DNA from 4 places in the Enterobacter sp. MGH 24 genome. Region 2 is predicted to be linked to each of the others. Evidence: predicted binding sites of a transcription regulator. Region 2 holds the regulator's gene; each other region holds the start of a gene.
What was found. The regulator CRP, encoded in region 2, controls carbon source genes, mostly activating them, when cyclic AMP is high. The targets are predictions, from matches to a motif close to ATGTGANNNNNNTCACAT.
Positions count from the first base shown of each region.

Region 1: the regulator CRP is predicted to act here: its motif matches at 6,005-6,022, upstream of msrB (peptide-methionine (R)-S-oxide reductase MsrB).
Region 3: the regulator CRP is predicted to act here: its motif matches at 4,266-4,283, upstream of cdd (cytidine deaminase).
Region 4: the regulator CRP is predicted to act here: its motif matches at 2,411-2,428, upstream of focA (formate transporter FocA).

Region 1 covers NZ_KI535657.1:3,295,327-3,303,022, reverse strand. Annotated here, with positions in the region: gene sppA (signal peptide peptidase SppA) at 47-1,903, shown strand; gene ansA (asparaginase) at 1,967-2,983, shown strand; gene pncA (bifunctional nicotinamidase/pyrazinamidase) at 2,993-3,634, shown strand; gene L370_RS06425 (chitinase ChiD) at 3,855-5,108, shown strand; gene L370_RS06430 (YeaC family protein) at 5,160-5,432, opposite strand; gene msrB (peptide-methionine (R)-S-oxide reductase MsrB) at 5,474-5,887, opposite strand; gene gapA (glyceraldehyde-3-phosphate dehydrogenase) at 6,229-7,224, shown strand; gene L370_RS06445 (D-hexose-6-phosphate mutarotase) at 7,298-7,696, shown strand, end outside.
Region 2 covers NZ_KI535657.1:1,028,657-1,036,352, reverse strand. Annotated here, with positions in the region: gene L370_RS16795 (YccS/YhfK family putative transporter) at 1-1,968, opposite strand, end outside; gene crp (cAMP-activated global transcriptional regulator CRP) at 2,026-2,658, opposite strand; gene L370_RS16805 (OsmC family protein) at 2,970-3,374, shown strand; gene L370_RS16810 (phosphoribulokinase) at 3,463-4,332, opposite strand; gene L370_RS16815 (YheU family protein) at 4,363-4,581, opposite strand; gene L370_RS16820 (hydrolase) at 4,578-5,600, opposite strand; gene mdcA (malonate decarboxylase subunit alpha) at 5,829-7,484, shown strand; gene L370_RS16830 (triphosphoribosyl-dephospho-CoA synthase) at 7,484-7,696, shown strand, end outside.
Region 3 covers NZ_KI535657.1:4,550,834-4,558,529, reverse strand. Annotated here, with positions in the region: gene mglC (galactose/methyl galactoside ABC transporter permease MglC) at 1-917, shown strand, start outside; gene L370_RS00780 (glutamine synthetase family protein) at 967-2,355, opposite strand; gene sanA (outer membrane permeability protein SanA) at 2,480-3,196, opposite strand; gene cdd (cytidine deaminase) at 3,323-4,207, opposite strand; gene L370_RS00795 (CidB/LrgB family autolysis modulator) at 4,337-5,032, opposite strand; gene L370_RS00800 (CidA/LrgA family protein) at 5,029-5,424, opposite strand; gene L370_RS00805 (type 1 glutamine amidotransferase) at 5,609-6,319, opposite strand; gene L370_RS00810 (AraC family transcriptional regulator) at 6,379-7,191, shown strand; gene dusC (tRNA dihydrouridine(16) synthase DusC) at 7,217-7,696, shown strand, end outside.
Region 4 covers NZ_KI535657.1:3,032,241-3,039,936, forward strand. Annotated here, with positions in the region: gene pflB (formate C-acetyltransferase) at 1-1,443, opposite strand, end outside; gene focA (formate transporter FocA) at 1,495-2,352, opposite strand; gene ycaO (30S ribosomal protein S12 methylthiotransferase accessory factor YcaO) at 2,759-4,519, opposite strand; gene L370_RS07685 (DUF421 domain-containing protein) at 4,647-5,339, shown strand; gene serC (3-phosphoserine/phosphohydroxythreonine transaminase) at 5,502-6,590, shown strand; gene aroA (3-phosphoshikimate 1-carboxyvinyltransferase) at 6,660-7,696, shown strand, end outside.

The DNA of each region.
Region 1 (7,696 bases), 2.3 Mb from region 2:
CGTCCAGTGGCGACGGAAACAGTCATTTTCTGGTTAGGGAGAATACATGCGAACCCTTTGGCGAATCATTGCCGGTTTCTTTAAATGGACGTGGAGACTGCTCAACTTCGTCCGCAACCTGGTGATGAACATCTTCTTCATCTTCCTGGTTCTGGTTTGCGCGGGCATCTGGATGCATATCAGCAATGCGAATCAGGCGCAGCATTCAACGCGCGGCGCGCTATTACTCGATATCACCGGCGTTATCGTTGATAAGCCGTCCACCAGCAGTCGCCTGAGCGTGATTGGTCGCCAGCTGTTTGGCGCAACCTCAGATCGTCTGCAGGAAAACTCCCTGTTCGATATCGTCGATACCATCCGCCAGGCCAAAGACGACCGGAACATCACCGGGATCGTGCTGGATCTGAAAGATTTTGCCGGCGGCGATCAGCCTTCCATGCAGTACATCGGTAAAGCGCTGCGCGAATTCCGCGACAGCGGCAAGCCGGTAATTGCCGTGGGCGACAGCTACAGCCAGGGGCAATATTATCTGGCGAGCTTCGCCAATAAAATCTGGCTCTCCCCGCAGGGCACGGTCGATCTGCACGGCTTTGCCACCAACGGCCTGTACTACAAATCGCTGCTCGACAAGCTGAAGGTCACCACCCACGTCTTCCGCGTCGGCACGTACAAATCCGCCGTGGAGCCGTTTATCCGCGACGATATGTCCCCTGCCGCCCGTGAAGCGGACAGCCGCTGGATTGGCGAGCTGTGGCAGAACTATCTGGGCACCGTTGCCGCTAACCGCCAGATTACGCCTGAGCAGGCGTTCCCCGGCGCGCAGGGCGTGCTGGAAGGCCTGCGTAAGGTTGACGGTGATACCGCGAAATATGCGCTGGATAACAAACTGGTGGATGCCCTGGGCACCAGCGCCGAGATTGAAAAATCGCTGAGCAAACAGTTTGGCTGGAGCAAAGAGGACAAAAATTACAGCGCCATCAGCATGTATGATTACTCGACGAAAAAGCCGGATGACAGCGGTGACAGCGTCGCGGTGGTGTTTGCCAACGGCGCCATCATGGACGGCCAGGAGACGCCGGGGAACGTGGGCGGCGATACTACCGCGTCACAAATCCGCGATGCTCGCCTGGATCCGAAAGTGAAAGCGATTGTCCTTCGGGTGAACAGCCCTGGCGGCAGCGTTAGTGCCTCTGAAGTGATCCGCGCTGAACTGGCCGCGGCGCGCGCCGCCGGCAAGCCGGTCGTCGTCTCCATGGGCGGAATGGCCGCCTCCGGGGGTTACTGGATCTCAACGCCAGCCAACTACATTGTGGCTAACCCAAGCACGCTGACCGGCTCGATTGGCATCTTCGGGGTGATCAACACCGTGGAGAACAGCCTGGATTCTCTGGGCGTGCATACCGATGGCGTGGCCACCTCTCCGCTGGCGGATGTATCGGTGACCAAATCCCTGCCGCCGGAAGTCTCTGAGATGATGCAGCTCAGCATTGAGAACGGCTATAAACGCTTTATCACCCTGGTCGCGGACTCGCGTAAAAAGACGCCTGAGCAGATCGACCAGATCGCGCAGGGCCACGTCTGGACCGGCCAGGATGCGAAGAGCAACGGTCTGGTCGACAGCCTGGGCGACTTCGATGATGCGGTGAAGAAAGCCGCCGAGCTGGCGAAACTCAAGCAGTGGCATATCGAGTATTATCAGGACGAGCCGTCGTTCTTCGATATGGTCATGGACAGCATGTCCGGCTCGGTACGCGCCATGTTGCCGGAGGCGATGCAGGCTTACCTGCCTGCGCCGGTCGCCACGGCAGCGAAAGCGATGAAGGCGGAAAGCGATAAGCTCGCGGCCTTTAACGATCCACAGAGTCGTTACGCGTTTTGCCTGACCTGCGCTAACGTCCGTTAAAAACCGTCCCCTCTTTCCGCGAAGAGGGGATTTTTTTCTTTTGAAGAACAAGAACTCACTACCATGCAGAAGAAATCGATTTATGTAGCCTACACTGGCGGTACCATCGGTATGCAGCGCTCTGAAAATGGCTATATCCCTGTCTCCGGCCACCTGCAGCGTCAGCTTGCGCTGATGCCAGAATTCCACCGTCCGGAAATGCCTGACTTCACCATCCACGAATACGAGCCGCTGATGGACTCCTCCGACATGACGCCGGAAGACTGGCAGCACATCGCGGATGACATTAAAGCCCATTACGACCAGTACGACGGCTTCGTGATCCTGCACGGCACCGACACCATGGCGTTTACCGCCTCGGCGCTCTCCTTCATGCTGGAGAACCTGAGCAAGCCGGTTATCGTCACCGGGTCGCAAATCCCGCTGGCGGAGCTGCGCTCGGACGGGCAGATCAACCTGCTGAACTCCCTGTACGTGGCGGCGAATTACCCGATTAACGAAGTGTCGCTGTTCTTCAACAACCGTCTGTATCGCGGCAACCGCACCACCAAAGCCCATGCCGACGGTTTTGACGCCTTCGCCTCCCCTAACCTGCAGCCGCTGCTGGAGGCCGGGATTCATATCCGTCGTCTGGGCACGCCGCCTGCGCCGAACACCGCCGGCGAGCTGATTGTGCATCCGATTACTCCTCAACCGATTGGCGTGGTCACTATCTACCCGGGTATCTCTGCCGACGTGGTACGTAACTTCCTGCGCCAGCCGGTGAAAGCGCTGATTCTGCGCTCCTATGGCGTCGGCAACGCGCCGCAGAACGGCGAATTCCTGAAAGAGCTTCAGGAAGCCAGCGAGCGCGGAATTGTGGTCGTAAACCTGACCCAGTGCATGTCCGGAAAGGTCAACATGGGCGGCTATGCCACCGGCAACGCGCTGGCGCATGCGGGGGTTATCAGCGGCTTCGATATGACCGTTGAGGCAACGCTGACTAAACTTCACTATTTACTGAGTCAGGATCTGGACATCCAGTCCATTCGCAGCGCGATGATGCAAAACCTGCGCGGCGAGCTGACCCCGGACGAATAAGGAGTGCTCATGAAGCAACGCGCCCTGCTACTGGTCGATTTGCAAAATGATTTCTGCGCGGGCGGTGCGCTGGCCGTCGCCGAAGGTGACAGCACCGTTGACGTGGCAAACACGCTGATTGACTGGTGCAAAGCCCGCGGCGAAGCGGTCGTCGCAAGCCAGGACTGGCACCCGGCGAACCACGGCAGCTTTGCCAGCCAGCACGACGTCGAGCCCTTCACTCAGGGGGAGCTCGACGGGCTGGCGCAAACCTTCTGGCCGGATCACTGCGTACAGCAGACGGAAGGCGCGGCGCTGCATCCGCTCCTGAATCAGAAAGCCATCGACGCGGTGTTCCATAAAGGTGAAAACCCGGCTATCGACAGCTATAGCGCGTTTTTTGATAACGGGCATCGCCAGAAAACGGCGCTGGACGCGTGGTTACGTCATCACGAAATCACGGAGCTGATCGTGCTGGGCCTGGCGACGGACTACTGCGTGAAGTTTACCGTGCTGGACGCGCTCCAGTTAGGTTATACCGTCAGCGTCATCACCGACGGCTGCCGCGGGGTAAACATTCACCCGCAGGACAGCGCTCAGGCGTTTATGGATATGGCTGCGGAAGGCGCGACGCTGTATACCCTCGAAGACTGGCTGGAGACGCAGGCGTAAGCCTTTTTAGCCGGGTGGCGCTTACGCTTACCCGGCCTACCTTTCCCCGTAGGCCGGGTAAGGCGCAGCCGCCACCCGGCAAAACAACCCACTCCGTTCTCCCATAAAGTGAACTCCCTCGCATCCTCAGCGAAGCGGCAATGCTATTCTCGTCAGGCTGTTTTTTCGCCACGCCTTTTCCGTGGCGTGGTTAATTTTATTAAGTCAAAGAGGAACTTGTATGAAACGTTTGCCCTTGCTGGCAGCATTACCCCTGCTTTGCGCGTCAGTTGCCTCCGCCAGTACCCTGATGTCCGTGGGCTACTTTAACGGGGGTGGCGATGTCACCGCCGGACCGGGTGGCGATATCAATAAATTAGACGTTCGGCAGATCACCCACCTGAACTACTCGTTTGGTCTGGTCTATAACGACGAAAAAGACGAAACCAACGCTGCGCTAAAAGATCCGGCAAAGCTGCATCAGATCTGGCTATCGCCAAAAGTCGCCGCCGATCTGGCCCTCATCCCGACCCTGCGTAAGCAAAACCCAAACCTCAAAGTGCTGCTTTCCGTTGGCGGCTGGGGCGCGCGTGGCTTCTCTGGCGCAGCGGCAACCAAAGAGACGCGCGCGGTGTTTATCCGCTCCGCGCAGGAGATTGTCGACAAATACGGTCTGGACGGGATCGATCTCGACTGGGAGTATCCGGTCAACGGCGCCTGGGGGCTGGTCGCAAGCCAGCCCGCCGACCGGGATAACTTTACCGCCCTGCTGAAAGAGATGCGCGACGCGTTCGGGCATAAAAAGCTGGTGACCATTGCGGTAGGCGCGAATGCGGAAAGTCCAAAAAGCTGGGTGGATATCAAAGCCATCGCGCCCCTGCTCGACTACATCAACCTGATGACCTACGACATGGCGTACGGCACGCAGTACTTCAATGCCAACCTGTATGACTCCAGCGCCTGGCCGACGGTGGCCGCTGCGGACAAATACAGCGTGGATTTTGTGGTGAACAACTATCTGGCCGCCGGGCTGAAGCCGCAGCAGATGAACCTCGGGATTGGTTTCTATGGCCGCGTGCCGAAACGTGCCGTGGAGCCGGGCATTGACTGGACGAAACCGGATGCGCAAAAAAATCCGGTTACCCAGCCCTACTTCGGGCCTCAGGAGATCGGGTTGTTCACGTCACTCGGCTATGACCTGACCAAAGATACCTACGTGAAGTACAACGATATCGTGAAGAAGCTGTTGAACGATCCGCAGAAGCGCTTTACCGAGCACTGGGACGACCAGGCGAAAGTGCCGTGGCTCTCGGTGAAGGGTGCAGATGGCAACGCGCTGTTTGCGATTTCGTATGAGAACCCGCGTTCCGTTGCCATCAAAGCGGACTACATCAAAGAGAAAGGTCTCGCCGGGGCGATGTTCTGGGAGTACGGGGCTGATGACAACAATCAGTTAGCGAAGCAGCTGGCGGCGTCGCTCGGGATCCCACACTAAGGTGTAGCGTGCCGGGTGGCGCTAACGCTTACCCGGCCTACAGGGAAAGCATTATTTGAAAGTCGCAATCGGCTTCGGCGTGATGCCGAAGTCTTCTTTCAGCTCGCGCTTGCTCTTCATGACCATCTGGCCTTTAGTGTCGATGGTCATGTGCTGCGCGTCGGTGTTATTGCGCGCCTGCCACAGCATCACCAGCTGCAGGCTGTTCTCTTTTTGCTCCGGGGTCAGCGCGACGCCATCGGGCCATTTTCCCAGCTCTACGGCCGTCACCAGACGCTGATAAATCTCCGGCGTCATACCGCTAATCATGTCTTCAATATTCACAATCCCGCCCTTTCAAAGGAATAATTTGCTGAATCGTTTTTTCAACCCTTAATCTGGTCGCCGTTTTCGTCGTCAGTGAAGCTCATTGAGGCTGAATTCACGCAGAAACGCTCACCCGTAGGCTGAGGGCCATCCGGGAAGACATGCCCAAGGTGCGCATCGCAGTTGCCGCAGCGAATTTCCGTGCGCACCATGCCGTGCGACGAGTCGGTCAGGTAGCGGATGGCCTCATCGCTCACCGGCTCGTAAAAGCTCGGCCAGCCGCAGCCCGAATTAAATTTCGTTTGTGAATTGAACAGAGGGGCATCACAGACCAGACAGTGATAGACGCCGTCTCGCTTGTTGTGCAGTAAACGCCCGGTGAACGGCGGTTCCGTCCCGTGATTTTGCGTCACGTAAAACTGCATTTCTGTGAGGTTTTTTTTCAAATCGTCAGGGTTACGTTGGTTCGACATATGCTTACATCTCGCTGTAGAAACAGACATCTTTTACCCCGCATTCTAACAAAACATTAACACCCTTGCGTGCACTTTTGATCTAAACTTATGTGTCGCGAAAAGGCGGTCAGGCAATTGTGATCATTCTCACATTTTTATCCTGCGAGGACTTTAAAATCCCGGGCGCAGCCCCCATGTGGTTGCAAGCTCAAAGGGAAAGTGAGGCGAGTCAGTCGCACAAACGTTAGTCACAGGATTGATTTGTCGCAATGATTGACACGATTCCGCTTGACGCTGCGTAAGGTTTTTGTAATTTTACAGGCAACCTTTTATTCACTAACAAATAGCTGGTGGAATATATGACTATCAAAGTAGGTATCAACGGTTTTGGCCGTATCGGCCGTATTGTTTTCCGTGCTGCTCAGAAACGTTCTGACATCGAAATCGTTGGTATCAACGATCTCCTGGACGCTGAATACATGGCGTACATGCTGAAGTACGACTCAACTCACGGTCGTTTCGACGGCACCGTTGAAGTGAAAGACGGCCACCTGGTTGTTAATGGCAAAACCATCCGCGTTACTGCTGAAAAAGACCCAGCTAACCTGAAATGGAACGAAATCGGTGTTGACGTTGTTGCTGAAGCAACCGGTATCTTCCTGACCGACGAAACTGCACGTAAACACATCACTGCGGGTGCGAAGAAAGTTGTTCTGACTGGTCCTTCCAAAGACAACACCCCAATGTTCGTTCGTGGTGCAAACTTCGAAACCTACGCTGGCCAGGATATCGTGTCTAACGCATCCTGCACCACCAACTGCCTGGCACCGCTGGCTAAAGTTATCAACGACAACTTCGGCATCATCGAAGGTCTGATGACTACCGTTCACGCGACCACCGCTACTCAGAAAACCGTTGATGGCCCGTCTCACAAAGACTGGCGCGGCGGCCGTGGCGCGGCTCAGAACATCATCCCATCCTCTACCGGTGCTGCTAAAGCTGTAGGTAAAGTACTGCCAGAACTGAATGGCAAACTGACTGGTATGGCGTTCCGCGTTCCAACGCCTAACGTATCCGTTGTTGACCTGACCGTTCGTCTGGAAAAAGCTGCTTCTTATGAAGAAATTAAGAAAGCAATCAAAGCTGCTTCCGAAGGCGCAATGAAAGGCGTTCTGGGCTACACCGAAGACGACGTTGTATCTACCGATTTCAACGGCGAAGTGTGCACTTCCGTGTTCGATGCTAAAGCGGGTATCGCACTGAACGACAACTTCGTGAAACTGGTATCCTGGTACGACAACGAAACCGGCTACTCTAATAAAGTACTGGACCTGATCGCTCACATCTCCAAATAAGTTGAGATGAGTGTTTGATCCAAAAAGGCGACTTCGGTCGCCTTTTTTTATTTATAAGACAGAGGATTGCTTAATGATTAATAAAATTTTTGCACTTCCGGTAGTCGAACAACTTACCCCTGTGCTCTCCCGCCGTCAGATTGACGGTGCCGACGTTATCGTCGTTGACCATCCGCGCGTCAAAGCGTCCGTGGCGCTGAACGGCGCCCACCTGCTCTCCTGGAAACCGGAAGGCGAAGCCGAAGGTTTATGGCTGAGCGATGCGACTTCCTTCAAAAAAGGCGCCGCAATCCGCGGCGGCGTGCCGATCTGCTGGCCGTGGTTCGGGCCGTCCGCACAGCCGGGTTTGCCGTCTCACGGTTTTGCCCGCAACCAGCAGTGGACGCTGAAAGCGCATAACGAAGATGACAACGGTGCGGTGCTGACCTTTGAGCTGCAGGCTAATGATGAAACCCGCGCCCTCTGGCCGCAC
Region 2 (7,696 bases):
TTGCTCCAGGGTGCTCATTGGCCCGTGGGTTAACGTCTCCGGCGCTTCCAGAATGTTCGAATCTCCCGACTCGCCCGGCGAGTCATACTCCAGACGCTGCTGACACCTCTGCAACGCAATTTCACACGACTGCAAATAGCGCTGCGCCAGATCCGGCGTCAGCATCGTGTGCTCGCGCGCCAGCGTGGTCATGGCGTTAATGTGTTCGACGATAAACTGGCTGTGCGTCACCCAGAGCTTCATGTCTGCCAGATAGTGCGAGTTAAAGCCCGGCTCCTGCATGGCCTGGTTGAGCGAGTTAAACAGCGCATTGTGTGCCTGGTTGACCTTCATCCGCTGATACGCCAGCGGGGAGGGCTGCGGGTCGTCGCTCAGGATCAGGCGAATGGCCTGCTGGTCGGCTTCCAGCGCGTCGTGGGCGTTCTGGCGCAGCAGTCCGCTTTGCCACTGCGGCCACAGCCAGACCATGCCGCCAAAGGCAATCAGACAGCCGATCAGAGTATCAATCAGCCTGGCGACAATAAACTGTTCGCCATTGAGCGTGAGCAGCTGCAGGGTATATACCGCCGTCACCGTAAAGCCCACCATCGCCCAGCCGTAGTTTTTGCGGATAATCAGGTAGCTCACCAGCGTGATCGCCAGCATGCCTGCCAGGGTATAGCCTTCCGGCACGTGGAAGTGCAGCGTCACGCCCGCAATGATCAGCCCGGCCATCGTTCCGCCAGCCCGGTGCAGAATACGCACCCGCGTCGCGCCGTAGCCGTTCTGGGTGACAAACAGCACGGTCATTAAGATCCAGTAGGGTTTCGGCAGATGCAGCGCCATGCCCATCAGGCTGGCGGTACTGAGCATCACGCTAATCCTTGCGGCGTTGCGCAGGGCGGACGATTTAAGAGAAAGATAGCTTTTGAGCGCGGGCAGTAGCGGCAGCCGTTTCTGCTTATCCGCCATCAGGTCGCGGGGATAAAGCGGGCGCTGGGTGCGCAGCACGCGCGCGATACGGCTGAAGTGCCAGGCGGCAAACTGGCCGACGGGGTTATCCGGATGCTGACGGGCGATTTTCTCCAGCGCGCCCAGCTGTTTATCCATGCTAAAGCGCGTCGGGTAGCGGTGATAGAGAATATCATCGGCCAGCACCCGCAGGCGTGCCGAGACGGTCTGCGCGTTCCAGCGGATCACCGCTTCGGCGTGGCTGCGCTCGACCAGCTTTTGCACCTCCTGCGGGTGGTGCAGGCTAACGGAGATATGCTCCTGCAGATCCAGCCCGACCTGGAAGGTGCGCAGCAGCCGCTTGTACTCGTGGTTCTTGTTGGCGGCGAGCATATGCAGCTGCTGATAGCACTGGCTTATCAGATCCACCACCTTTTGCTGGCGCGTCAGCAGCGGCGGTAAGGATTTCTCCGGATCGGTATGCTGGGTGAGCAGGGTGTATTTGGCTTCGCAGTAATCCGCAAGCTGCACGTAGAGCAGGCTCAGGGATTCACGCAGCGGCTGTTCCCGCCACAGCCAGAACCAAAACCAGTTAAACAGCCCGTACCATAATGTCCCCAGGGCGTAGATCAGCAGCGGCTCCCACACCGGCATATTCCCGGCGAGGCTCAGCGTGAAAATGGCCGCAATCAGCGAAGCGGGAAGCAGGCGGGCGTGCAGCGAACTGATTTCCGCCGTCACGCCGAGGGTCATGGCCAGTACGGTCAGGATCAGCGGCAGCGGGATATCCCGAGCCAGTAAAAGCTGTACGGCGAGGCTGCAGCCAGCAAACAGGCAGCCACCGATAATCAGGCGTTTAAAAAAGCGCTTATGCGGCGTGTCAAGACCGGCGATGTTGCAGCAGGCGGGCACGAGGGAAAACAGCAGGCCTTGCTGGAGGTGTCCGAGGATCAGACCTATGGCCACAGGAAGGCACAACACCAGCGTTTGCCGCAGTGCGTAGTTAACTTCCGGGTGATAGATCAGCCTGCGCCACATGGGGAGTAGAGACAAAAACGGCGTGACACCTTGCGATGGCACGCCGTTTAAGCGGAATTAACGCGTTCCGTAGACCACGATGGTTTTACCGTGGGCGGAGATCAGGTTTTGATCTTCCAGCATTTTCAGGATACGGCCCACTGTTTCACGGGAGCAACCGACGATCTGACCAATTTCCTGACGGGTAATTTTAATTTGCATGCCGTCCGGGTGGGTCATGGCGTCTGGCTGTTTCGCCAGGTTCAGCAGGGTCTGCGCGATACGGCCTGTCACGTCCAGGAAGGCGAGGTTACCCACTTTTTCTGACGTGACCTGCAGACGGCGCGCCATCTGGGAAGAAAGACGCATCAGGATGTCAGGGTTAACCTGAATCAGCTGACGGAACTTCTTGTAAGAAATTTCAGCCACTTCACATGCTGTCTTTGCACGAACCCAGGCGCTACGTTCCTGGCCCTCTTCAAACAGGCCCAGTTCACCGATGAAATCGCCCTGGTTCAGATAAGAAAGGATCATCTCTTTCCCTTCTTCATCTTTGATCAGCACTGCCACCGAGCCTTTAACGATGTAATACAACGTTTCCGCTTTTTCACCCTGGTGAATCAGCGTGCTCTTTGATGGGTACTTATGAATGTGGCAATGAGACAAGAACCATTCGAGAGTCGGGTCTGTTTGCGGTTTGCCAAGCACCATGCGCTGTTATCCTCTGTTATAAGCTGTCACCAGAGTCATCAGATGCATCCGGACTCTGGGGTTGCAATCGAATTCTTACCCATACCCTGGGAAGTCGGCTACCGTAACGTTTCGCAGCCAGTAAAGTTTGATGTCCTCTGCATACATGTGTAACGTCAATGTATTACTGTAGCATCCAGAGTGTTTTAGCATAGCTTTCGCCGCGTGTCTCCTGGTGTCTCGCTTCAGCATGATGCAGGTCGCCTTCCATTGCGAGAAATGTAACGCACGCGTAATCTGTCACCAAAAATGCAACGTTGGAGTTTAAGAATATGCAAGCGCGCGTGAAATGGGTTGAAGGTTTAACGTTCCTGGGCGAGTCCGCTTCAGGACACCAGATTTTGATGGACGGTAACTCCGGCGATAAAGCACCAAGCCCAATGGAAATGGTGCTAATGGCGGCAGGGGGATGCAGCGCAATTGACGTGGTGTCGATCCTGCAAAAAGGTCGTCATGACGTGACGGATTGTGAAGTCAAACTCACGTCAGAACGTCGCGAAGAGGCGCCACGCCTGTTCACCCATATTAACCTGCACTTTGTGGTCACCGGTAAAGAGCTGAAAGACGCGGCGGTCTCGCGTGCGGTGGACCTGTCTGCGGAGAAGTACTGCTCTGTGGCGTTAATGCTGGAGAAAGCGGTAAAAATCACGCATTCGTATGAAGTGATCGAGGCTTAAAAAACAAAGCCCGGTGGCGCTGCGCTTACCGGGCCTACAACTGCACGAACGTAGGCCGGATAAGCGAAGCGCCATCCGGCAACAGGCGTCACGCAATCTGCTTCCCTTCCATCAGTCGCTCCACCAGCGGCGTCATGATGAGCTCCATCGCCAGCCCCATTTTTCCGCCCGGCACCACTAACGTATTCATGTGCGAAATAAACGAGCCCTGCAGCATGGCCAGCAGCCAGGGGTAATCAATGCCGTCGAGGTTGCGGAAATGGATCACCACGAAGCTCTCATCCAGGGACGGGATACTTTTGGCGGCAAAGGGGTTGGAGGTGTCCACCGTCGGCACGCGCTGGAAGTTGATATGGGTGCGGGAAAACTGCGGCGTCAGGAAGTTAATATAATCCTCCATGGAGCGCACCACGGAGTCCATCACCGCTTCGCGAGAATGGCCGCGCTCGCTCATGTCACGCGTCAGCTTCTGGATCCACTCCAGGTTAACGATAGGGACCACGCCGACCAGCAGATCCACGTGGCGCGCCACGTCGTGTTGAGGGGTGACCACGCCGCCGTGCAATCCTTCGTAAAACAGGACGTCGGTGGGTTCCGGCAGCGGCTGCCACGGGGTAAAGGTTCCCGGCACCTGATTCCAGGGAACGGCTTCATCATAGGTATGCAGATATTTGCGGGACTGCCCTTTACCGCTCTGACCGTACTCGATAAAGGTTTGTTCCAGCAGGCCGAAGTCATTGGCCTCCGGGCCGAAGTAGCTGATGTGTTTACCCAGATCGCGCGCCTTACGGATGGCCATGTCCATCTCCGGACGCGTGTAGCGGTGAAAGCTGTCGCCTTCGACCTCCGCCGCACGGAGATTCAGCTGGGCGAAAATCTTGCGAAATGCGAGGCTGGTGGTAGTGGTTCCCGCACCACTCGACCCCGTAACGGCAATAACCGGATGTCTGGCAGACATAGCAACTCCCTGACTGAAAAGGGTGGAAGATCAGCCGTGAAACGCGTTGCGGGGCATGATATTGACCGTCTCATGCAGTTCTGACCACACCAGCACCACGTCGCCGCTTTTTAGCTGGCGCTTTACATCGTTGACCTTTTGCTCAAGCGAGCGTTCCTGTTCACCATAATCGGTGCCTTCACGTAATACAAAGCTTTCAATCAGATTATCGAGCGTTTCGGGAGCCAGATCCTGCCAGGGAATAATCATTTTGCACCCTCCAGATAAGGAGTCAGCCAGTCAGGAATGCGCGCCTCAAGCCACATTTTCGGGCGGCGCAGCGTGCCGCCGATAAACCCGACGTGGCCGCCGTGCTCGGTCAACTGATAGTGAACGTTGTCGGGCAGGAATTCCTGAGAGGGGATAGAGTGATGATCCATAAACGGGTCATCTTTGGCATGAATAATCAGCGTCGGCTGCGTGATCTTGCTGAGCAGCGGCATGGCGCTGCACTGACGATAATAGTCAATCGCATCGGCGAAGCCGTGGATTTTCGCGGTGATCAGGTCGTCGAACTCGCGAATACGGCGCACCTTTTTCAGCTGGCGCAGGCTGACTGGCAGGGTATCCGGGTAGGCCTTCAGCTTACGCGCCGCGTTGGCCTTCAGCAGGTTGAGCAGGTAGCGCTGATAGACGCGGGAAAAGCCTTTATCCATGTGGTAGCTGCACTGCTCCAGCATAAACGGCGCGGAGACAATGACGGCGGCATCCAGCGGGACGCTTTCACCCTCCTTGGCCAGCAGACAGGCCAGCATATTTCCGCCCAGCGAGTAGCCCACCGCGGCGGTGGGCACGGTGCCAAAGTTGTCCCGCAGCCAGTGTAAAAACCACGTCCCGTCTTCGGTTTCACCCGAGTGATAAATGCGTTTCTGACGATTCGGTTCGCCGCTGCAGCCGCGAAAATGCATCACCACGCCGAGCCAGCCGCGCGCTTTTGCCGCCTCAATTAATCCATGCGCATACGGGCTGTGCAGGCTGCCTTCCAGACCGTGAAAGACCACCAGACGCGGCTTATGGCGGGCCTGTTCCGGCGCTTCGCTCCAGGCGAGATCCAGAAAATCACCGTCTGGCAGGTCAAGCCGTTGCCAGTGTGGGGTGAACTGAACCTTGCGGCGGATCAGTCGCGGCAGCATGGTCTGCAGGTGGGGGTTAGCCACGCCGCGCATGGGCACGAACTCAGTGCTGTCTTCGGCCGCAATGTCGAAGCCTGATGGAATGATTTGGGTCATAAGGGCGATGCTGATTCTTGTCAGAAATTTACGGTACTTTCCGAATTGTACCCCGTTTAGCCTGGTTTTCCGAAACATGAACTGATCCCGATCACAAATCTTTACCTTGATTATTACTCTCAGGCTAATGATTCCGCTCTACGCTTAATTGATGCCTTTCTCACCAGAGCGCACACTTTACTCAACGTTAAGCAAATCAAAATGATTAGCTGAATCAGGAGGTTAATAATGTTATCTGGGCAAACACCCACCCGGCAATGGAACACGCGACGTAGCGAAAAAGCGCGTCGTCTGGCCTCCGTACCGGTGCAGGGCAAGGTACTGCCAACCGGCGATCTTGTCGCCATGCTGGAAAAATTAATCGCGCCTGGCGACAAGGTCGTTCTGGAAGGTAACAACCAGAAGCAGGCGGATTTCCTTTCCCGCTCGCTGGCCGAAGTGAACCCGCAAATTGTCCACGACCTGCATATGATCATGCCGAGCGTCGGCCGCAGCGAGCATCTGGATATCTTCGAGAAAGGCATTGCCCGCAAGCTGGACTTCTCCTTCTCCGGGACGCAAAGCCTGCGTATTTCGCAGCTGCTGGAAGACGGTCAGCTCGAAATCGGTGCGATTCACACCTACATCGAACTTTACTCACGCCTCTACGTCGACCTTTCGCCAAACGTGGCGCTGATTGCCGGTTTTAAAGCCGACCGCAAAGGCAACCTCTACACCGGGGCGAGTACCGAAGATACCCCGGCGCTGGTGGAAGCCGCCGCGTTCCACGACGGCATCGTCATCGCGCAGGTGAACGAGCTGGTGGACGACGAGTGCGATCTGCCGCGCGTGGATATTCCGGGCTCCTGGATCGACTACGTGGTTGTTGCGGACAAACCGTTCTTTATCGAACCGCTGTTCACCCGCGACCCGCGCCTGATCAAACAGGAACATATCCTGATGGCGATGATGGCGATCAAAGGCATCTACGCGGAACACCAGGTGCAGTCCCTGAACCACGGGATCGGCTTTAACACCGCTGCGATTGAGCTGCTGCTGCCCACCTACGGCGAACAGCTTGGCCTGAAGGGCAAAATCTGTAAGCACTGGACGCTGAACCCGCATCCGACGCTGATCCCTGCCATTGAAAGCGGCTGGGTGGAAAGCGTGCACTGCTTCGGCGGCGAGCTGGGGATGGAAGAGTACATCCGCGCCCGTCCGGACGTCTTCTTTACCGGTGCCGACGGCTCGATGCGTTCCAACCGCGCCTTCTGCCAGCTGGCAGGCCAGTACGCGGTGGATATGTTCATCGGCTCTACGCTGCAGGTTGACGGTTACGCCAACTCCTCAACCGTGACCCGCGGTCGTCTTTCCGGCTTCGGCGGTGCGCCAAACATGGGCCATGACCCGCACGGTCGTCGCCACGCCACCCCGGCCTGGCTGAACATGATCACCGAGCCGGACCCAATGCAGCGCGGTAAAAAACTCGTCGTGCAGATGGTGGAAACCTTCCAGGCGGGCGTGAAGCCAACCTTCGTGGAAAAACTTGATGCCGTTGACGTGGCGAAAGCCTCCGGCATGCCGCTGGCACCGGTGATGATTTACGGCGATGACGTGACCCACGTGCTGACGGAAGAGGGGATTGCTTACCTCTATCGCGCCAAAGATCTGGAAGAGCGTCGTGCCATGGTCGCCGCCGTCGCCGGTATCACCGACATCGGTCTGGGCGTTGATGCGAAGCGCGTGGCGGAACTGCGTCAGAGCGGCAAAGTGGTCTACCCGGAAGATATGGGGATCCGCCGCACCGACGCCACCCGCTCTCTGTTGGCAGCGGGCAGCGTGTCTGACCTCGTCGAGTGGTCCGGCGGTCTGTATAACCCACCTGCGAAATTCCGGAGCTGGTAATGAAACTTCTGCCCCAGATTCAGGTTGAAGGCGGTGCCGAATGGCTGGCGCGAACCGCCACGCAGTGTCTGATTGACGAAGCACGTTTAAGCCCGAAACCCGGTCTGGTGGACAGTCGGGGGAACGGCGCGCACCACGATTTATCCCTTGCGCTGATGGAGCGCTCCGCGCACAGCCTGACCCCCACGTTTCAGGCGCTGGCGCAGCAGAGC
Region 3 (7,696 bases), 3.5 Mb from region 2:
AGGACCCTACGTTCTTAAGCCTGCTGAACCTGAGTAACATTCTGACCCAATCCTCCGTGCGTATTATCATTGCGCTGGGCGTGGCGGGCCTGATCGTGACCCAGGGGACGGATCTTTCTGCCGGTCGTCAGGTGGGTCTGGCGGCGGTTATCGCGGCAACTCTGCTGCAGTCGATGGAAAACGCCAACAAGGTCTTCCCGGAAATGGCCACCATGCCAATTTTCGTGGTGATCCTGATTGTCTGCGCCATCGGGGCGGTGATTGGCCTGATCAACGGTATTATCATCGCTTACCTGAACGTGACGCCATTTATCACCACCCTGGGTACGATGATCATCGTTTACGGTATCAACTCCCTGTATTACGACTTCGTGGGTGCGTCGCCGATTTCGGGCTTTGACAGCGGCTTCTCGACCTTCACGCAAGGGTTTATCGCGCTGGGCAGCTTCCGCCTGTCGTACATCACCTTCTATGCGCTAATTGCGGTGGCTTTCGTCTGGATCCTGTGGAACAAAACGCGCTTCGGTAAAAACATCTTTGCCATCGGCGGTAACCCGGAAGCGGCAAAAGTGTCCGGGGTAAACGTTGCTCTGAACCTGCTAATGATTTACGCGCTGTCCGGTGTGTTCTATGCCTTCGGCGGGATGCTGGAAGCTGGCCGTATCGGCTCTGCAACCAACAACCTTGGCTTCATGTACGAGCTGGATGCGATTGCTGCCTGCGTGGTGGGCGGTGTCTCCTTCAGCGGCGGCGTGGGTACGGTACTGGGCGTGGTGACCGGTGTGATTATCTTCACCGTGATCAACTACGGGCTGACCTATATCGGCGTGAATCCGTACTGGCAGTACATCATCAAGGGCGCGATCATTATCTTCGCGGTCGCGCTGGATTCACTGAAGTACGCGCGTAAGAAATAATCGTCTCTCGCTATACCCGGCCCGCTCACCGAGCGGGCTTTTTTATGCCCTATGCCAGCTGTGACTCCTCCCGGGTCACAATGCGTTCAAACCAGTCGAGTTCAGAGAGCTTGCAGGCGACCCACTGTGCGGAAAAAGCGTCGCCCAGGCTGTCGGTGAGGTACTGACAGCGGGCAAAGGTCTCAATCGCCTCCTGCTGAAACAGCGGAAGTTCGGGCCGATCGTGCTGCGGTTCGGGCAAATCCTCCTCGTCGATGTTTTCCAGCCCGTACAGCATGCCGGTGAGGATAGCGGCTGCCACCAGATACGGATTGGCATCAGCCCCGGCCAGCCGGTACTCGATACGACGGTTGTTGTCATCCGAACAGGGGATACGCAGGGCAGCGGAGCGGGTGTTATAGCCCCAGGAGTTAAATACGGGTTCCGTCAGGTTTTTACGCAGGCGACGAAACGCGTTGACGCCCGGCGCAAGAATGGCGACAGAGGCGGGCATCAGCGCCAGCTGGCCCGCAATGCACAAACGCATCATGCTGTTAAGCGCGTTCACCGGGGAAGCAAAGACATTTTCGCCGTGACGATTGTTCAGGCTGAAATGAAAGTGCAAGCCGCTGCCGGACAGCTGGCTGAAAGGTTTAGCCATAAAGTTGGCCTGCAGGCCGTGCTTTTCGGCAACGTATCGGGTCAGGCGACGCAGCGCCAGCACGTTATCGCAGACCTCAACGACGCGATGGCTATGCTTCAGATTTAATTCGTACTGGCCGGACTCGGCTTCCGCCACGATCCCGGACAGCGGGATGCGCTGAAGGTGCGCCAGCTGTTCCAGCTCGTCAAACAGCGCCGCATGCGCCGACGAGGTATCCATATGAAAACAGCCCTGATTTTGCGGATCCCGATCGTCATGCCCCGTCAGATAGAACTCGATTTCCGGGGCAATCACCGGGAAGAGCCCGTGCTGGTGGAAGCGGGCCAGCACGTTCTGCAGTATCACGCGCGGCTCAAGCGGGCAGGGGTTACCGTCGCTGTCTTTCATCGTCAGCAGGATCTGCGCGTTGTGCTGCGGATCCTGCGGACAGGGGCGCAGGGAGCCGGCGACCGGAACGCAGATTCGGTCCGGCTCATCATGAAGCGGGGCGGCAATTTTTCCTTTCTGATCCATCAGGTAGACCGAAAGGGGAAAATAACAGCCTTTTTCCAGGGTCAGCATGCTCTCCACCGACAGGCGCTTGCCGCGCATCGTGCCGTTGATATCGTTCAGGTAAACGTCGACATGTTTCGTCTGCGGGTAACGTTCCAGATAATCTGCTACTTCTACTGAAATGTTGTGCTGCAGGGCGTCAATTTTTTCATCAAGCCAGAGACCGGAATTGAGTGCGCCAGGAAGCGATAAACCGGGAAAGTTAAAATACGGACGGAGACTTTTGAGGAAAAACGCATTCATTATTGAGTTCATAGTCATTCTTCAATGAAGCCGTAGCGGCAGTGAACTCAGCTTAAAAGAGCCGACGTAAAGGGGGGATAAAAAGCGTCAGGCCCGGCGTAAAGAAAGTATAAAGGCGGTGCTGTTATTTCTCTTTTTTCTGCAAATCAAGCAGCTGTTCGGGCGTGACGGCCGGGTAACCCTGCGCATCTTCCGGTACTTCGTGCATCGCCGGAATGGGTACCAGCGGGCCTAAAAAGCGCGGTTCGCGTTTGAAAATATACAGGTCTGCCAGCGCGCCAAAACGCGCACCAAACTCGCGGACGCGCACGCTCAGCATATCTTTTGGCGACGGCACCGCGTAACACTGCGCCTGAATGCCCATATGCAGCGCGATAAACAGCGCGCGCTCGCAGTGGAAGCGCTGGGTGATGATGATGAAGTCGTTGGTGTCGAAAACTTTGCGCGTGCGCACGATGGAGTCCAGGGTGCGGAACCCGGCGTAGTCGAGCACGATATCGGCAGGATCCACGCCCGCTGCAATCAGGTCCTTCCGCATCGTCACCGGTTCATTGTAGCTTTGCAGGGCGTTATCCCCGCTCAGCAGCAGGTAGTTCACCTTGCCGCTGTTGTAGGCGTTAAGCGCGCCCTGAATGCGGTAACGGTAATACTGGTTAATGACGCCGGTGCGGTAATACTTGGCGGTGCCGAGCACCACGCCAACCTGACGATAGGGCAGGTCCTGCAGGTCATCAAAGATGTAGGGGGCGGTTTTCCAGCTCATCCAGCGGTCGAGACCCAGCACGATCAACAGCAGTATGCCGACCAGGACAGACAGGCTGTAAAAAACGCGCTTTAACATGGAGATGGCTCGTTCGTGGATGAAATTTAACTCAGGCTACTTTACCCGCCTGGTTAGCGCAAGAAACGGTGAATCAACTGAGGGGTTTTTCAGCAAACTGGCGGGCACTTCTGCCCGCCGAAAGGATTACGCAAGCAGTACGCGGTCAATTGTCGTACAGCCTAACGCTTTGAGCGTTGCGGCGGTGGCATCCCACTGAATCAGTGGCGCATCAGCAATCTCAGCCAGAACGGCGCGCTGAATGTCCGGATAGTCATAGCCGTTCAGGCTCAGCAGGTTGAGTGCACCCTGCAGCGGTGGCAGCGTTGGGTTAAACGCGGCGTTTTCCGCATAGCTCCCGCTAAAGATTTGGCCATCACGGCACTGCAGCGCCACGCCGCTCGGGGACTTGCTGTAAGGCGTGTGGCTCTTGTTCGCTGCGCGAATGGCTGCCTGGTTCAGGTCATCGCCGGACAGGGCGTAACCGTGGTCCTGATCGTCCATCAGCAGCGTTTTGATCTCCAGATCTTTCGGGCCAAACGCGTCAGGCAGATAATCCGCCAGCGTGTGCGGCGCCCGACCCGGCAGGTTGATGCGCAGCTGCAGCCCGCTGTTCAGCTCGTTCATAAACTGACGGCAGTGGCCGCAGGGGGTGTAGTTAACGGTAATGGCGCTCAGGGCTTTTTCACCGCGCAGCCAGGCGTGGCTGATGGCGCTCTGCTCGGCGTGAACGGTTTGCTGCATGGTCGCGCCCAGGAACTCCATGTTGCCACCGAAGTACCAGGTGCCGCTGACGCCGCGCGCAATCGCCCCGACGTTAAAGTGGGAGAGATCGGCCCGCGCGCAGGCGGCGGCCAGCGGGAGCAGTGCGAAAGCCAGCGCGTCTTCGTCCAGTCCCGTTGCCTGTTTCAGCATCGTGACCTGCTCCGCGGTCAGCAGGGCGGGGAAGTGTGCATCTGCCAGAACGGGAGCCAGGGCTGACTGCAAATTCTCTGCAAGCTGGGCGAAAGCAGCTTGAAAACGTGGGTGCATGGCGTTTGCCTCATAAAGGTTAATGGATCGGTAGTTTACGGAGCCGTCAGGGCTTTATATGTGATCCACTTCTCATTATGTATGCAACTTATGAAATCAAAATGAAATTTGCGCGACGCATCGCAAATTTTAGCCCATCACCGCCAGAATCAGCGGGAAAATGAACGGGGCCAGCAGGGAGGTGATAATCCCGCAGATCACCAGCGCCAGCGAGCTAAACGCCCCTTCCTGATAGTCCAGCTCCGCACAGCGGGCTGTGCCCAGGGCGTGGGAGGCGGTCCCCATCGAAAGTCCCCGTGCCGCTTTAGTGTGAATACGCATCCCGTTCAGCAGGGTGTGACCAAACACCGCGCCGAGAATACCGACGAAAATAACGCACATCGCGCTGATGGCCGGAATACCGCCGAGGCTGCCGCCGACCGCCATCGCGATAGGCGTAGTCACCGATTTCGGCAGGATAGAGGCGGCAATCTGCGGGGAGGCCCCCATCAACAGCGCTACCGACGTCCCAGTGAGCATCGCCACCAGGCTGCCCACAAAACAGATGGTAATGATGGATTTCCAGCGGGCGCGGATCTGGTGCAGCTGCTCATATAAAGGAAAGGCGAGCGCCACAACGGCAGGCTGCAGCAGGTCGTTTAAGATTTTGCTGCCGGCAAAGTAACGTTCGTAAGGAATGCCGGTGAGCAGCAGGAACGGAATAATCACCACCATCGCCACCAGCAGGGGGTTCAGCAATGGCATTTTGAAACGCGCGGCAAGCTTACGTGCGGCGAAAAACACTGCCAGAGTGAGCGGCAGGGACCACCAGATATTGGCCATCATTTTTTTGTTTTCTCCCCAATCACGTTACGTTCGCCATGCACCAGATGCGAACTCCAGCTCACGACCAGGAAAACCACCAGCGTACTGACGGCGCAGGAGACCACAATCGGGCCGAACTGGGCCTTGAGCAAATCAAAATACTGCATCACCCCGACGCCGATAGGCACGAAAAGCAGCGCCATATAGCGAATGAGGACGAAGCAGCCGGGGTTGACCCATTTTGCGGGCAGGATTTGCAGCGCCAGCAAAACAAAGAGGATCAGCATACCGATAATGCTGCCGGGAATGGTGATAGGCAGCAGCGACGCGACGAAAATCCCGGCATACAGACAGGCGTAAATCAGAACGAATGCGCGCAGATATTGCCAGATAATGTTCAATGATTTGCTCATGGTGATAGTCCTTGCTGAAACGCATTCATCATACAATTAAACCTAAAAATGTGCCACGGATCACATCATGAAATTTGAGCATACCAGACATTCCAGAATGGAACGTCCGGTATCACCTTACAGGGGCAGGCTACAGTTTAGAGGAAAGGGCGTGCGGTGGCGAAGTGACGCGCCAGAGAATGCATCAGCGCGAGGCGGTCAGTTTATCGAGAAAAGAAAACAGCACCTGATTCATTTCGCGATAATCATGCGAGCGAAGTTTTTCCGCCGTTTCGACAAAACGAAATTCAGCCGCGCGGCGGAGATCGTTCTGCGAATGTTCAATCAGCAGCTCAACGACCTCCGGCGTCAGCTCCATATGGCACTGAAAACCGTAAACCCGTTCGCCATATTGCACGATCTGACGGGGACAGCCCTCGCTGTAAGCGAGCACCTTAGCCTGCGGCGTTAACCCTGGCATGTCGTTATGCCAGTGACCGACGCTCAGCTCGTGGCCAAAATCCTTAAACAGCGGGTTGGCCTTGCCTGCCTCAGTGAGCCTGACGGGAAATTTGCCGATCTCTTTTTCCGGGCTGTGGCAAAACGCTGCGCCCAGCGCTTCGCCGATAAGCTGTGAGCCCAGACAAACTCCTATCACCGTTTTACCTGCCTCTATCGCGCGGCTGATGAGTGCCTTTTCCGCCTGCACATCAAACCAGGGGCATTCCTCAAGCGTGGTGGCGGGTGACTGCGGGCCTCCCATGATGATAAGCACGTCCGTGCTCTCCAGGTCTTCGGGTAACGGATCGCCCTGATAAACTCTGGAGTAGCTCAGGCTACAGCCGCGGTTTTTCCCCCAGATTTCATAGGCACCTGGCGCTTCGAAATGTTCATGCAGGATAAAATGAATGTGCATTGCGTCTCTCTCTGGTTACGTGTACAAGCAGCATCATAAGAGGAAGGGAGGAATGTGAAATGCCAACCGTTATCGATAAAACGCCAATTCACGACGATGCCATTGGATGGTCCAGAGGGGCAATTCGCTATACGCGCGGCGAAGTGGATCCGCCTCACCGGCATTCACAGGGGCAACTTTTGTTTGCCATCAAAGGGGTGATGCTGGTCGAAACCGGCACCAAACGCTGGGTCATCCCGCCGCAGCGCGCGCTGTGGATCCCGCCTTTTCAGGAACACACCTACAGCGTGTTATCCGCAACGGAGCTCCGTGCGGTCTGGTTTAGCCCGGCGCTGATATCGCAATGTGAGCCTTTTAAACGGAAAGAAGAGGTTCACGTGATTATGGCGACAGCGTTGTTCAAAGAGCTGATTGCCGGGCTGTTCAGTGAGCAATATCGGCCAGCCAGTCAGCGCAGCATGGCCGTTTTGCTGCTCGACATCCTCAGCGAGGCGCAGCAGATTTCGGCCGAATTACCGATGCCCGTGGATGAGCGGTTACATCGCGTTGCCTGTGACATCATTGCCAGCAATCTCTGGGATGTTTCTATGGACAGGCTGGCGGAACAGGCCGCGATGTCTGAACGCACATTCTCACGCGCCTTTATTAAAGATACCGGCTTTAGCTTCCGGGCCTGGCGACAGCGAGCAAGGATTTGTGCCTCTCTGGACCTGCTCGCCAACGGATACCCAGTTAAACAGGTGGCCTGGATGCTGGGGTTTTCCGGGCAGGCGGCATTTGCGGCGGCGTTTCGCGCCATTGTCGGGGCAACGCCAGCTGACTTTTCCCTGAACAGAAGCGCTTCCCAGCGATATAGAGAGCGGCTACTATAGCGCGTCTTTTTTCACAGGTACTGCTATGCGTGTTTTACTGGCCCCAATGGAAGGCGTGCTCGACTCCCTCGTGCGCGAGCTTCTGACCGAGGTGAACGATTACGATCTCTGCGTGACGGAGTTTCTGCGCGTGGTCGATATGTTGTTGCCGGTAAAATCCTTCTTCCGCCTGTGCCCCGAGCTGCACAACCAGAGCCGGACCTCTTCCGGCACGCTGGTGCGTATTCAACTGCTCGGGCAGTACCCCGAATGGCTGGCGGAAAACGCCGCCCGCGCGGTTGAGCTGGGCTCTTACGGGGTGGATCTCAACTGCGGCTGTCCGTCGAAGCTGGTGAACGGCAGCGGCGGCGGGGCGACGTTGCTGAAAGATCCTGAGCTGATCTACCGCGGCGCGAAAGCCATGCGTGAGGCCGTGCCTTCGCATTTGCCGGTGACGGTGAAGGTGCGCCTGGGATGGGACAGCGACGCGCGGCAGTTTGAAATCGCCGATGCGGTGCAGCAGGCC
Region 4 (7,696 bases), 2.0 Mb from region 2:
ATCCATACGCTCCATGACTTCGTCGAAGTTCAGAACGTCGCCTTTGATCGGCTCAGACTTAGGACCAACCTGCATTTTCAGTTTTTCATCAACGCCGCCGTTGATTGCGTACAGCATGGTTTTCGCCAGGTTTGCACGCGCACCGAAGAACTGCATTTGTTTACCAACAACCATTGGGCTTACGCAGCAAGCGATAGCGTAATCGTCGTTGTTGAAGTCCGGACGCATCAGGTCATCGTTCTCGTACTGCAGAGAAGAGGTGTCGATGGACACTTTAGCGGCGAATTTCTTGAAGTTCAGAGGCAGTTTTTCAGACCACAGAACGGTGATGTTCGGCTCCGGAGAAGGACCCATGGTGTACAGGGTGTTCAGGAAGCGGAAGCTGTTTTTGGTTACCAGCGTACGGCCGTCAACGCCCATACCGCCGATAGATTCGGTTGCCCAGATTGGGTCACCAGAGAACAGCTCATCGTATTCAGGGGTACGCAGGAAGCGAACCATACGCAGTTTCATGACCAGGTGGTCAATCATTTCCTGAGCGTCTTGCTCGGTGATTTTGCCTGCTTTGATGTCACGTTCGATGTACGCATCCAGGAAGGTGGATACGCGACCGAAGGACATTGCTGCACCGTTCTGAGACTTAACAGCGGCCAGGTAGCCGAAGTAGGTCCACTGGATAGCTTCCTGAGCGTTGGTAGCAGGACCAGAGATATCGCAGCCATATTTAGCCGCCATTTCTTTGATCTGACCCAGCGCGCGGTGCTGTTCAGCGATTTCTTCACGCAGACGGATAGTCGCTTCCAGGTTTACGCCGTTTTCCAGGTCAGACTGCAGGGAAACGAACTGCGCGTATTTGTCTTTCATCAGGAAGTCGATACCGTACAGCGCAACGCGACGGTAGTCACCGATGATACGGCCACGGCCATACGCATCTGGCAGACCAGTCAGAACGCCAGATTTACGGCAGTTCAGAATGTCTTTGGTGTAAACATCGAATACGCCCTGGTTGTGGGTTTTGCGGTATTCGGTGAAGATTTTTTTCAGCATTGGGTCCAGCTCGCGGTTATACGCTTTGCAGGAACCTTCAACCATTTTAATACCACCGAACGGGATGATTGCGCGTTTCAGTGGTGCTTCAGTCTGCAGACCAACGATTTTCTCAAGGGCTTTGTTGATGTAGCCCGCATCGTGAGAAGTGATGGTGGAAGCAACGGAGGTGTCAAAATCAACTGGCGCGTGAGTGCGGTTTTCCAGTTTAACGCCTTCCATTACGCTGTCCCACAGCTTGGTGGTCGCTTCAGTTGCGCCAGCCAGGAAGGATTCGTCACCTTCATACGGGGTATAGTTTTTCTGAATGAAGTCACGTACGTTTACTTCATTCTGCCAGTCACCTTTCGCAAAACCTTCCCAGGCTGTGGCTAACTTTTCATTAAGCTCGGACATGTAACACCTACCTTCTTAAGTGGATTTTTTATTTACTGCCTGAGAAAACCATCAATGATGATCGTCGCCACGCAGGTAAATGACCCAGTATGTCAACCCAACTAACAGACCCCCACCGATAATGTTCCCGATAGTGACAGGGATCAGGTTATCAGTAATGAAATTCATAATAGTCAGGTGAGAGAAACTTTCCGGGGATGAACCAACTGCGGTCCAGAACTCCGGGCTCGCAAAGTCGCGGATGACAATGCCCATTGGGATCATGAACATATTCGCGATACTGTGCTCAAAGCCGCTGGCAACAAACATCGCAACCGGCAGAACCATAATTAAGGCTTTGTCCATCAGGCTACGACCCGAGTAGCTCATCCATACAGCCAGGCAGACCATCAGGTTAGCGAGGATGCCGAGAGCAACGGCTTCGATAAATGTGTGGTGCATTTTGTGGTCGGCGGTTTGCAGGACGTTAAGGCCCCAGCCACCGTTGGCGGTCATGTACTCGCCAGAAAGCCACATTAACAAAACAAAGAGCAGACAGCCAACCAGGTTACCCACGTAGACGTTAAGCCAGTTACGTGCCAGCTGACCCCAGGTAATTCTTCCGCTGGCCTTTGCCACGACAATCAGCACCGTTGAGGTGAAGAGGTCGGCGCCGCAGATGACGCAGAGAATCAGGCCCAGTGAGAAGCAAATGCCGCCAATCAGTTTGGCCATGCCGAAAGGCATTCCGGCAGTACCGGTGGTGGCGGTGATGTAGAAGACGAAAGCGATAGAGATGAACACACCAGCGGTGATCGCCAGATAGAACGTCTTCATCGGGTGTTTCGTTGCTTTATAGACACCCGCTTCTTCGGCAACTTTGGCCATCGCAGCAGGGAGTAAAAGATCAAAAGGGTTGTCAGCTTTCACACTAACTCTCTCTTTATTAAGTCGGCGACGAGATACTAACAAAGCATTATAGAAGAGAAATTGATATAGATCATATCTCGCCTGGCTTATAGGCCCGCAGTGTGTATGGTTTTACGACAAATGCGGAGTAAGTATTTGATTATCCGTATAAAAATAAATTTTAAAAGTTATGAAAAGAGTTGAATTTTTTCGTTCGGCCACCTCTGAAACAGTTAATTAATATGGAGTATTTACCATAAAAAGTAACAGTAAAGCCCCGGTAAATATTATTATATTTACCCATGTTTAACTTTATTATTACAATCAACAGTCATTGCCGAAGAAAATAAAAAACGGGGCAATGAAATTGCCCCGTAATATAGCCCAGACGATTGAATACGCCTACTGCTGGTAATGTTATGTGCGCTTATTTTGACCAGTAAGCGGCTTTTGCTTTCTGCAGCTTTTCATAGGCCTTCAGCAGCGACTGATGCGCCGGGAAGGCTTTCAGATCGCTATCAACAGCCTGCAGGCCATAGAACGGCGCTTCGCCGCTCAGGGCCGCGCTGGCTGCTTCAACGGCCTCAGCACCGTACATACGCACGAAAGCATTCAGGTATTGCAGCGGCTCGCGATCGTCTTCCTGTGCCAGCAGCAACAGGGTTTGCAGGCAGCGGTAATAATTAGTGCGTTCGGCAGAGAAGACCGACTGGTTGAATTCCATGGTCCACTCGGTCCAGGCCAGAGCCTGATCCAAATCGCCTCCCGCCAGTGCCAGCATCGCTTTCAGCTCACCGATACGCAGGGTATACCAGCCGTTGTCTTTACCGGTCGCCAGACCCAGCAGTTCACGTACGCGAGTGAAGTCATCGTGGCCTTCCTCGTCCAACTGGGCGATCAGGTTCAGATAATCTTCCTTCTCCCACTCGCTGCCCGGCAGAGCTAGCAGCGTTTCGCGCAGGTGCGCGCCCATGCTGTTATTCGCCAGCCACAGATCTTCAGCCGGGTAGATGTCGGACATGCCTGGAACAATAATGCGGCACGCGTAGACGCCAAGATGTTCGTAGTCGGCGATATAGACGTCCTGGTCTTCGGCTTTAAAGATCGCCATCAGCGTGGCGAACTCTTCTTCCGTGGTACCGGCAAAGCTCCAGTCCACGAACGGATAGTCCGCGTCCTGCTTGAACATATCCCAGGAGATCAAACCGCTGGAGTCGATGAAGTGGGTTTCGAGGTTGGTATGTTCGGCCACTTCTTCGTCGTCAAACGTTGGCGGGGTGAACACGTCGAGGTCTTTCAGGCTACGGCCCTGCAGCAGTTCGGTAACGGTACGCTCCAGCGCCACGCCGAAGTCAGGGTGCGCGCCGAAGGAGGCGAAGCAGGTACCGTTCGTTGGGTTAAACAGCACAACGCAGATAACCGGATACTTGCCGCCCAGCGAGCCGTCATACGCAAAGATTGGGAAACCTTCTGCTTCCAGTTTAGCGATGGATTCCACCACGCCCGGATAACGCGCCAGTACGTCAGCCGGAATCTCAGGCAAGCTGATGGATTCGGCGATGATGCGGTTTTTAATGTGGCGTTCGAAGACTTCAGACAGACCCTGCACGCGCGCTTCATTGCGGGTGTTACCCGCGGACATGCCGTTGGATACATACAGGTTGCCGACAATGTTCATCGGGATATAGACGGTCTGTTCATCAGACTGACGGGTAAACGGCAGGGCGCAAATACCGCGATCTTCGTTACCGGACTGTAGATCGATCAGCATGCTGGCGGTCAGTTCGTTGTCTGGATCGTAGAAGGCACGCAGGCGAGCGTCGAGAATACCTTCCGGCAGTTCGTCATCTTCGGTCAGCGGGAACCATTTTTCATTTGGATAGTGAACGAACGGGCCGTTAGCGATGGTTTCGCCCAGCCAGAAGTCAGCGAAGAAATAGTTGGTGGACAGACGCTCAAAATACTCACCCAGCGCAGAGGCCAGTGCCGCTTTTTTTGTCGCGCCTTTACCGTTGGTAAAGCACAGGGCACAGTCTTTATCGCGAATATGCACGGACCAGACATGAGGCACCGGATTAAGCCAGGAGGCTTCTTCGATGTTAAAACCCAGGTCGGTCAGTTTTTGCTGGAAGCGAGCGATGGAATCTTCCAGAGCGGCGTCTTTGCCGGGGATAAACGTTTGAGTCATGGCGTTCACTTTTATCGTACGTAAAGCGCGCAATGATACGGGTTTTGCGTGACGGGTGCTATCTTCGGCGAAAATAAAAGGCTGGGCTATGCTTAGTGGCAGTAACTGACTGTTAAGGCATAGAAAAATGAAAGCATTTGATCTCCAGCGGATGGCGTTTGATAAAGTTCCTCCTGAATTTCTGGGCGAAGTGGCGCTGCGCAGCCTGTATACCTTCGTACTTGTCTTCCTGTTTCTTAAAATCACCGGCCGTCGTGGCGTACGGCAGATGTCGCTCTTTGAGGTGTTGATCATCCTGACGCTGGGGTCTGCGGCGGGGGACGTCGCCTTTTATGACGATGTGCCGATGGTTCCGGTGTTTATCGTCTTTGTCACACTGGCGCTCCTTTACCGCCTTGTGATGTGGCTGATGTCGAAAAGTGAAAAGCTGGAAGATCTGCTTGAAGGCAAGCCGGTCGTTATCGTCGAGGACGGACAGCTGGCCTGGGAAAATGTACAAAGCGCCAATATGACCGAGTTTGAGTTCTTTATGGAGCTTCGCCTGAACAGCGTTGAACAGCTCGGGCAGGTGCGTCTGGCGATCATGGAAACCAACGGGCAGATCAGCGTCTATTACTATTCAGACGACGAGGTGAAGCCGGGGCTCTGTATCCTGCCGGATATGCTGATCGAGCGTTTCAGAACGGTACCTGAATCAGGTGAGTATGCTTGTGTTAGATGTAGCCACGTTGTCGCGATGCAGCCGGGAGATCGTCAATTATGCCCCCGCTGTGCAAATCCGGAATGGACGAAGGTTAGCCGGGCCAAACGTATCACCTGACAGCCATTTTGTCGGTTTTGTCTTAGCGAGGCGGCAGATTGTTTTGTGTGACGCGGGGCACATTTCACGGGTCATAAGTTTTAGACATTGCGGCGCGTGTCACTGAATGATAAAACCGATATCCACAGTTATAACTTATGGCTTTTAGCGTGGTGAGGGGAAATGGCTCAAGTCTTTAATTTCAGTTCAGGTCCGGCAATGTTACCGGCAGACGTGCTTAAACAGGCTCAACAGGAACTTTGTAACTGGAACGGTCTGGGTACGTCGGTGATGGAAATCAGCCACCGGGGTAAAGAGTTTATTCAGGTGGCGGAAGATGCAGAAAAGGATTTTCGCGATCTGCTGAATATTCCCTCGAACTACAAAGTATTGTTCTGTCACGGCGGTGGACGCGGTCAGTTTGCGGGCGTTCCGCTGAATATCCTGGGCGACAAAACGACGGCTGACTACGTTGACGCGGGTTACTGGGCGGCAAGCGCCGTAAAAGAAGCGCACAAATACTGCACGCCGAATGTTATCGACGCCAAAGTGACCGTTGACGGTCTGCGCGCCGTGAAGCCAATGAGCGAGTGGCAGCTTTCCGATAACGCAGCGTATCTGCACTACTGCCCGAACGAAACCATTGACGGGATTGCCATCGACGAGACGCCAAACTTCGGCAGCGATGTCGTGGTTGCCGCCGACTTCTCCTCCACCATTCTGTCTGCGCCAATTGATGTCAGCCGCTACGGCGTTATCTATGCGGGCGCGCAGAAAAATATCGGCCCGGCCGGTTTGACTATCGTCGTCGTGCGTGAAGACCTGCTGGGTAAAGCGCATAAATCCTGCCCGTCGATTCTCGATTACACCGTGCTGAACGATAACGATTCGATGTTCAACACCCCACCAACGTTTGCCTGGTATCTCTCTGGCCTGGTCTTCAAATGGCTGAAGCAAAACGGCGGCGTGGCGCAGATGGACAAGGTGAATCAGCAGAAAGCTGAACTGCTGTATGGCGTGATCGACAAGAGCGATTTCTACCGCAACGATGTGGCGAAAGCTAACCGTTCCCGCATGAACGTGCCGTTCCAGCTGGCCGACAGCAACCTGGACAAAGTCTTCCTGGAAGAGTCCTTCGCGGCTGGTCTGCATGCGCTCAAAGGTCACCGTGTCGTTGGCGGCATGCGTGCCTCCATTTATAACGCGATGCCGCTGGAAGGCGTTAAAGCCCTGACGGATTTCATGATCGACTTCGAACGTCGTCACGGTTAATGTGCTGTTTTTCACCCCCGCAGCCTCCCTGCGGGGTTTTTATTATGTTGAGTTGAGAGTTTAGTTTTCATGGAATCCCTGACGTTACAACCTATCGCGCGGGTAGATGGCACCATTAATCTGCCTGGTTCAAAAAGTGTCTCGAACCGCGCTCTGCTGCTGGCAGCTCTGGCAAACGGCACCACCGTCCTTACAAACCTGCTGGACAGCGATGACGTGCGCCATATGCTCAATGCGCTGAAAGCGTTGGGCGTTCATTACACTCTCTCCGACGATCGTACCCGCTGCGAAGTGACCGGCAACGGCGGCGCGCTGCGCTCGGGCGAAGAGCTTGAGCTGTTTCTGGGTAACGCAGGTACCGCGATGCGCCCGCTGGCGGCGGCCCTGTGCCTGGGGAGCAACAACATCGTGCTGACCGGCGAGCCGCGCATGAAAGAGCGTCCGATTGGTCACCTGGTGGATGCCCTGCGTCAGGGCGGCGCGCAGATTGAGTATCTGGAGCAGGAAAACTATCCGCCACTGCGTCTGCGCGGCGGTTTTACCGGCGGTCACGTCGAGGTTGACGGCAGCGTTTCCAGCCAGTTCCTGACTGCACTGCTGATGACCGCGCCGCTGGCCCCGCAGGATACGGTTATCACGATTAAAGGTGAGCTGGTTTCCAAACCGTACATTGATATCACGCTGCACCTGATGAAAACCTTCGGCGTTGAGGTGGAAAACCAGTCTTATCAGCGTTTTGTTGTGCGCGGAGCGCAGCGGTACCAGTCTCCGGGCAACTACCTGGTTGAAGGAGATGCGTCATCCGCGTCCTACTTCCTGGCCGCGGGTGCGATTAAAGGCGGCACGGTAAAAGTGACCGGTATCGGCCGTAACAGCGTGCAGGGCGACATCCGTTTTGCGGACGTACTGGAAAAAATGGGCGCTACTGTCACCTGGGGCGATGACTTCATCTCCTGTACCCATGGCGAGCTGAACGCCATCGACATGGACATGAACCATATCCCGGATGCGGCGATGACCATTGCCACGGCGGCGCTGTTTGCCAAAGGCACCACCACGCTGCGTAATATCTACAACTGGCGCGTAAAAGAGACGGACCGCCTGTT